DNA from 2 places in the Anaerostipes sp. CAG:276 genome. Region 2 is predicted to be linked to the other one. Evidence: riboswitches for the same ligand, from Rfam matches in the RefSeq annotation. Region 2 holds a riboswitch; the other holds the start of a gene.
What was found. A riboswitch is a leader RNA that binds a small molecule or an ion and turns the genes downstream of it on or off. The one in region 2 is predicted to bind ZMP and ZTP.
Positions count from the first base shown of each region.

Region 1: it holds a riboswitch for ZMP and ZTP, as region 2 does, so the genes downstream of both, pflA (pyruvate formate-lyase-activating protein) here and QVP35_RS14385 (IMP cyclohydrolase) in region 2, are expected to answer to the same signal.

Region 1 covers NZ_FR889179.1:80,374-83,795, forward strand. Annotated here, with positions in the region: gene QVP35_RS04375 (class I SAM-dependent methyltransferase) at 1-237, shown strand, start outside; gene spoIIR (stage II sporulation protein R) at 890-1,492, opposite strand; ZMP/ZTP riboswitch at 1,660-1,744, shown strand; gene pflA (pyruvate formate-lyase-activating protein) at 1,851-2,576, shown strand; gene pflB (formate C-acetyltransferase) at 2,570-3,422, shown strand, end outside.
Region 2 covers NZ_FR889205.1:85,666-89,087, reverse strand. Annotated here, with positions in the region: gene QVP35_RS14395 (GH25 family lysozyme) at 1-698, shown strand, start outside; gene mgsA (methylglyoxal synthase) at 780-1,139, shown strand; ZMP/ZTP riboswitch at 1,198-1,277, shown strand; gene QVP35_RS14385 (IMP cyclohydrolase) at 1,392-2,105, shown strand; gene QVP35_RS14380 (phosphoribosylaminoimidazolecarboxamide formyltransferase) at 2,115-3,293, shown strand; gene QVP35_RS14375 (MerR family transcriptional regulator) at 3,340-3,422, opposite strand, start outside.

The DNA of each region.
Region 1 (3,422 bases), on a different contig from region 2:
GCGGCCGATCTCCTGACTCCTGGCGGAAGGCTTTACATCGGTGTCGTTGCATTCCCTGAAGTGATCAGGATCACCGGCAACGTGGCGGACAAGCTTCTTCCTTCCTGCAAGGTGAAGCGGCCGTCCACCCATGAGATCCTTGGCATGTTCAAGGCAGCGGGGCTCACAAAGTTTCGTGTACATAAGCTGAAAAAACTGCTGATGATCTCTGCTAAGAAACCTTTGCCTGAGGATTAAAAAGTCCAAACATACTGTAAGACACGCTTTAGCGGCGTGTCTTTATTTTTTTCTACATGAGCATTGCCTGGAAGATCAGGATCATAGTAATGCCAAGTGAAATCAGCAGGACTGAACGGTAAAAGTCCTTCATTTCTTTTAGTTTGTCTTTTCTTATTTTTCTCTTCATTCGTAGGTTCTCCTTACATCTGCATTTAATCATTAGACGTTTTGGACAGCATAAAAGTTGTGTCTGTTCCACCATTTGTTTATAGTTCCCGGATGATGCACAATTTATGTCTTTTGCTTTGTTCAAAGAAAAATGAAAGAGGGAATTTCACAGAATTATCCTGTAAAATTCCCTCTTTATTGATATGTAATCGTCTGCAGTTACCGGAGGAGCAGCAGGAAGACCAAAATCATCAGAATCCCTGCTGTTATGAGCAGCAGAGACCTATAAAAATAATTGATCTCCCAGACCGTATGCCTCTTTGAAATCTTTTTCATCCATACCATCTCCTTCACTTTCTGCCCGTCTCAGCCGTGTTGGAAATAAATTGTATTGTTATAAATTTTTAAAACTTTTGTAACTTTATTATACCTTCTTTTGCAACAAATTTCAACGAATAAATTAGTTAATTTTTATGTCTGATTTTTAGTAAATATTACCTGATTACTCCAGCCATTTCAAAAACCAGGGCAGCTTCTCTTTCTTCTTTTCCAGCTTCTCCACTCCTTTTTTTCCTACCTGCTGCTCCAGTTTTTTTCTGGTCTTTTTGTCTTTTGCCGCTTCGCTTTCTTTCGTAATGCAAAGGTCCGGAAACATGACACACCACCAGTTATGTCCACTGGCATTTCCGAGATCGATTCTCAGCGCATCGTAGGTTCCCTCGGGAAACACATAGCTGCCATAGTCCTTTTCGGGAAACTTCTCTCTGGTCAGATAGACTTTGACCGGTAGATCCTTTCCCCTCTTTTGCAGCGTGGACTTTGCCACTTTGGCAATCTCCTTTTTCCGGCTGTTAAGAATTCTCTTTGCATCTTCTTTTGTGTTGGCCTGTTCCATATACGGTTTCAGATATGCCACTACCTGGTCCCTGACCAGGAGTTTTTCTGCCTGGTCTTTCCTGCTGTCACTGTTTGCCCGTATGTGGAACCGCACGACTCCCTGTTTTATTTTCTGATCCGCTCTGCCGTCTTTCTCTTTTGTCCATACCACAGAAAAGATTACCGCGGCGGCAAGGAAAAACATCCAGATGATTGATTTTTTCTTCATACTATGAACATGCCCGGATTTTCTGAATTTTAAACATGAAAACTTTTATCACATACCCGGTAGACAAGCAGGAAACCTCACGTTACGATGAAACCGGCTAAAAATTTCACAAACAATATTTCAATTACGGGGTTGACATTGCGGTGCCATGTATAGTATTTTAAAGTCATAAGTCATATGACTGACGGACAAGTGGAGTTTACCACAGGAAGTATGACAACGAATTTTTAGCCGACCGTCTGGGCACCCTGCCTGGACGTGCGGCTTTTTTTATTCCATTAGGAAAGTCTACGGCTTTCCACGAGCCGCTGATACTCGTATCCCAGGCAGCCAATCAACATTTTTACAGGAGGTTCCTATGATTGTTGGACACATCCATTCCATGGAATCCATGGGATTAGTCGACGGCCCGGGCATCCGCAGCGTAGTTTTTTTCCAGGGCTGTGCCCTTCGGTGTAAATTCTGCCATAACCCTGACACCTGGGAGTTTCAGGGCGGCGAAGAGATGACTCCGGAGGCGCTGGTGAAAAGGATTTCCCGCTTCAAGCCCTACTTTAAACAGAACGGCGGAGTGACCTTTTCGGGCGGAGAGCCCCTGATGCAGCCAGAGTTTTTGCTTAAGACTCTGAAACTCTGTAAACAGGAAGGCATCCATACGTGCATTGATACCGCAGGCTTTGGTCAGGGAGATTACGATGAAATTCTTTCATACACAGATCTGGTACTTTTAGATCTCAAGGAAATAACCGGGCCGGCTTACGAGTCTATGACAGGAAGGCCAATGGAGCGGTTCATCGAATTTCTAAAGGCATTGGAACGAAACGGCACGAAACTATGGATACGCCATGTCGTAGTTCCGGGACTTACAGACAGCAAAGAGCACATGCAGGAACTAAAAGAATACATAGACCGCATACCGAACGTAGAAAAGGTAGAGCTTCTCCCCTATCATCTGCTCGGCACCAACAAATATGAGGTAATGAATCTTTCTTACCCGCTCAAAGGAGTTCCGGCAATGGACAAGGAACGCACCAAACAACTTCAGAAAACCTATTTTGATCAATATGGAGGAAAACAATGTTAAAAGAATGGAACGGCTTTAAAGAAGGAAAATGGACAAAGGAAACCAACGTAAGAGACTTTATCCAGAAGAATTATACATTATATGAAGGAGATGACTCTTTCCTGGCAGGTGTTTCAGAAAAAACAGAAAAAGTGTGGAACAAATGCGAAGAACTGCTTTCTGAAGAGACAAAAAAAGGTGGTGTTTTGGATGTAGAGACCAATATTATTTCCGGCATCACTAACTTTGCACCCGGATATATCGACAAAGAAAATGAAATCATTGTAGGTCTTCAGACAGATGCTCCTTTAAAGCGCATCGTAAACTTATACGGCGGCAAGAGAATGGCCCATTCTTCTCTGGAACAGTACGGATACAAACTGAATCCGGAAATAGACCGTCACTTCAATGAATACCGCAAGACACACAACGAAGGTGTCTTTGATGCCTATCCGCAGCGCACAAGGCTTGCAAGGACAGCCGGTCTTCTGACAGGGCTTCCGGATGCCTATGGACGAGGACGTGTGATCGGTGACTACCGCCGTGCTGCCCTCTACGGCATCGATTATCTCGTGGAAGAAAAGAAACGCGATCTGGATGCCTTAGACGGACCGATGAGCGAAGAGCGCATCCGTGCAAGAGAGGAAGTCTCCGAGCAGATCCGTGCTTTAGGAGCAATCAAAGAAATGGCTGCTTCCTACGGAGTGGACATCTCTAAACCTGCATCCAATGCCAAAGAGGCGGTCCAGGCGGTCTATATGGCTTATCTTGCCGGTGTAAAAGAAAACAACGGTGCGGCTACATCCCTTGGACGTACTTCCACTTTCCTTGATATTTATATTCAGCGTGACCTGGAAAACGGCGTGC
Region 2 (3,422 bases):
ATTGGTTTGAGAAGAAACTGACGAATAAGACATTTCAAAAATATCCAAAATGGGTTGCACAATATAGCAATCTGTGTACTTATTCCGGAAACTATGTTATGTGGCAGTGTACTAACAAAGGAACGGTCAATGGCATCAGAGGAAATGTGGATATAAACTTCCTGATCAGCAGCATTCCTGCAAAAAATATCAAACTGAATAAAAAGTCCCTGTCGCTGAAGAAAGGTTCCTACTATACACTGAAAAGTTACATAGAACCTAAGAACTCCTATCCTTCAGTTAAGTGGTCCAGCTCCAGTTCGTCTGTGGCATCGGTCAGTTCGTCAGGCAAAGTAACGGCGAAAAAGGTAGGGACAGCGGTTATCACCGGAAGAACAGGAAATGGAAAAAAGGCTTCCTGCAAAATTACGGTGATCCCAAAGACGAATAAAATAAAGAAGCTGAAGAAGAGCGGATCAAAGGGGATTAAAATAAGCTGGTCAAAAATTTCCGGCGTGTCTAAATATCAGATTTACATGTCCAGGAAAAAGTCTTCCGGTTTTAAAAGGATAGCAACTGTATCTGCAAAAAAAGCATCTTACACAAAAGGCAAGTTAAAAAAGAAAAAAAGGTACTATTTTAAAGTCAGATCGTATCAGACTGTAAAGAAAAAGAAAATTTACAGTAAATTTTCTAAAGTAAAATCTCTTAAGCGGTGATCTAAAGATATTCCTCTTGTAAAAGTGGCTTCTTTAGTGTAGATTAGCCTTACAGTCATTAAACATCAGGAGGATAAAGATATGATTATTGCATTGATCGCACATGACAAGAAAAAAGACGAGATGGTGGAATTTGCAAAGAAGCATAAAGAAACATTAGCAAAATATGACTTGGTCGCAACCGGTACAACCGGAAAACGGGTAGAGGAAGCCACAGGACTTCCGGTGAAGAAATATTTGTCAGGACCGTATGGAGGAGACCAGCAGCTGGGAGGCAGAATTGCAGAGGGAAAGATCGGACTGGTTGTTTTTTTCCGGGACCCACTGACTGCACAGCCCCATGAGCCGGACGTGTCTGCACTGCTTCGTGTCTGTGATGTGCACAAGGTACCGGCAGTCACCAACACTGCGGCGGCAGAACTGATGATTCAAATGTTTTAAACTGTCAGGACTGAGTATTTTGACTTGAAAAATGACAGATCATAGTGTATATTTATTTTGAAAGCTGTGCGACTGGCGGATAGTGGAGAAACCACGGGGAGCACGGCAGCAGAAATGCCGGCCGCCTGGGCAACTTTTATTTAGTGTGCCCAGGCGGCTTATTTTTACATAAAAAAGGTCTGCGAACCTTTCGTATGGAATGAAAATCTCTCTGCGAAGCTGCACACAGATACAAAAGGAGGATACAGGACAATGAAGATGTTGTCATTAGAAAACGAGTTAAAAGGGAATTCATACCCTGGAAGAGGAATTGTGATCGGGAAGTCACCAAACGGGGCCTATGCAGTGACTGCATATTTTATCATGGGAAGAAGCGAAAACAGCAGAAACCGTGTGTTTATTGAGGACGGAAAAGGTATCCGGACACAGGCTTTTGATCCGTCAAAGCTGAGTGATCCGAGCCTTATCATCTATGCTCCGGTCAAGGTATTAGGAAATAAAACAATCGTGACCAACGGAGACCAGACGGATACGATCTACGAGCTCATGGATAAACAGCAGACATTTGAACAGGCATTGAGGACGAGAGAGTTTGAGCCGGATGCACCGAATTATACTCCGCGTATTTCAGGCATTATGCATGTGGAAAACGGAACCTACAACTATGCAATGTCTATTTTAAAGAGCAATAACGGTAATCCGGATGCATGTAACCGGTATACATTTGCCTATGAGAATCCGGTAAGCGGGGAGGGACATTTCATTCATACCTATATGCAGGACGGAGATCCGCTTCCGAGTTTTGAGGGAGAGCCTAAATTAATCGGTTTAGACGATGATATTAATGCGTTTACAAGCCGTGTGTGGGAAAGCCTGAATGAAGACAACAAAGTATCTCTGTTTGTGCGCTACATTGATATCAAAACAGGAGAATATGAAACAAGGATCGTGAACAAGAATCGATAGGAGGAGACCATGAAGGAATTAGAATTAAAATACGGATGCAATCCGAATCAGAAGCCGTCAAGAATTTACATGGAAGACGGTGAACTGCCGATCAAAGTGTTAAGCGGCAAACCGGGATATATTAATTTTCTCGATGCATTAAACGGATGGCAGCTGGTGAAGGAACTAAAAAAAGCGACCGGGCTTCCGGCGGCAGCTTCCTTTAAGCACGTCTCTCCTGCAGGCGCTGCGGTAGGGCTTCCGATGACTGATGTGGAAAAGAAGATTTACTGGGTAGATGACATGGATATGGAATTTACTCCTCTTGCCAATGCATATGCCAGGGCGAGGGGGGCTGACCGTATGTCTTCCTTCGGAGATTTCATTTCACTTTCCGATGTGTGTGATGCGGCAACAGCCAAAATTATAAAAAGAGAGGTGTCTGACGGGGTTATCGCACCGGGATATGACGCAGACGCTCTTGAAATTTTAAAAGAAAAGAAAAAAGGAAACTATAACGTGATCGAGATTGATCCGGATTATGTGCCGGCTCCGGTGGAGCGCAAGGAAGTGTTCGGTGTTACTTTTGAGCAGGGCAGAAATGAACTGAACATTGACAAGGATTTCTTTAACGATATCGTGACAGAGAATAAAGAACTGCCTGACTTTGCTAAAATTGACTTGGCGATTGCAATGATCACATTAAAGTATACCCAGTCTAATTCCGTATGCTACGCAAAGGGCGGACAGGCCATCGGCATCGGTGCGGGACAGCAGTCCAGAATCCACTGTACCCGTCTGGCAGGACAGAAAGCGGACAACTGGTATCTGCGCCAGGCTCCGAAAGTCATGGGACTTGAGTTCGTGGACGGTATCCGACGTGCGGACCGTGACAATGCCATTGACTTGTATATCGGAGACGACTATATGGATGTTTTAGCCGACGGGGCTTGGGAAAATATCTTTAAAGTAAAACCGGAAGTGTTTACGAGAGAAGAAAAGCGTGAATGGCTGGATCAGATGACGGGTGTGGCATTGGGATCAGATGCGTTTTTCCCGTTTGGCGATAATATCGAAAGGGCACACAAAAGCGGCGTTTCTTATGTGGCTGAGCCGGGAGGCTCCATCAGAGATGACCATGTCATTGCCACATGCAATAAATATAACATGGTGATGTGTTTTACGGGAATCCGTTTATTCCATCATTAGAAGATATAAGAAGGAGAGAAATCAAGCTGGTTTCTCTCCTTCTGTATTATAGGGTCTGGCAGTAAATATGAATGGCCTTTGAGACGAAACGGGCGGTTCCCTCTCCGCCGGCACGGTCTATAGACTCTT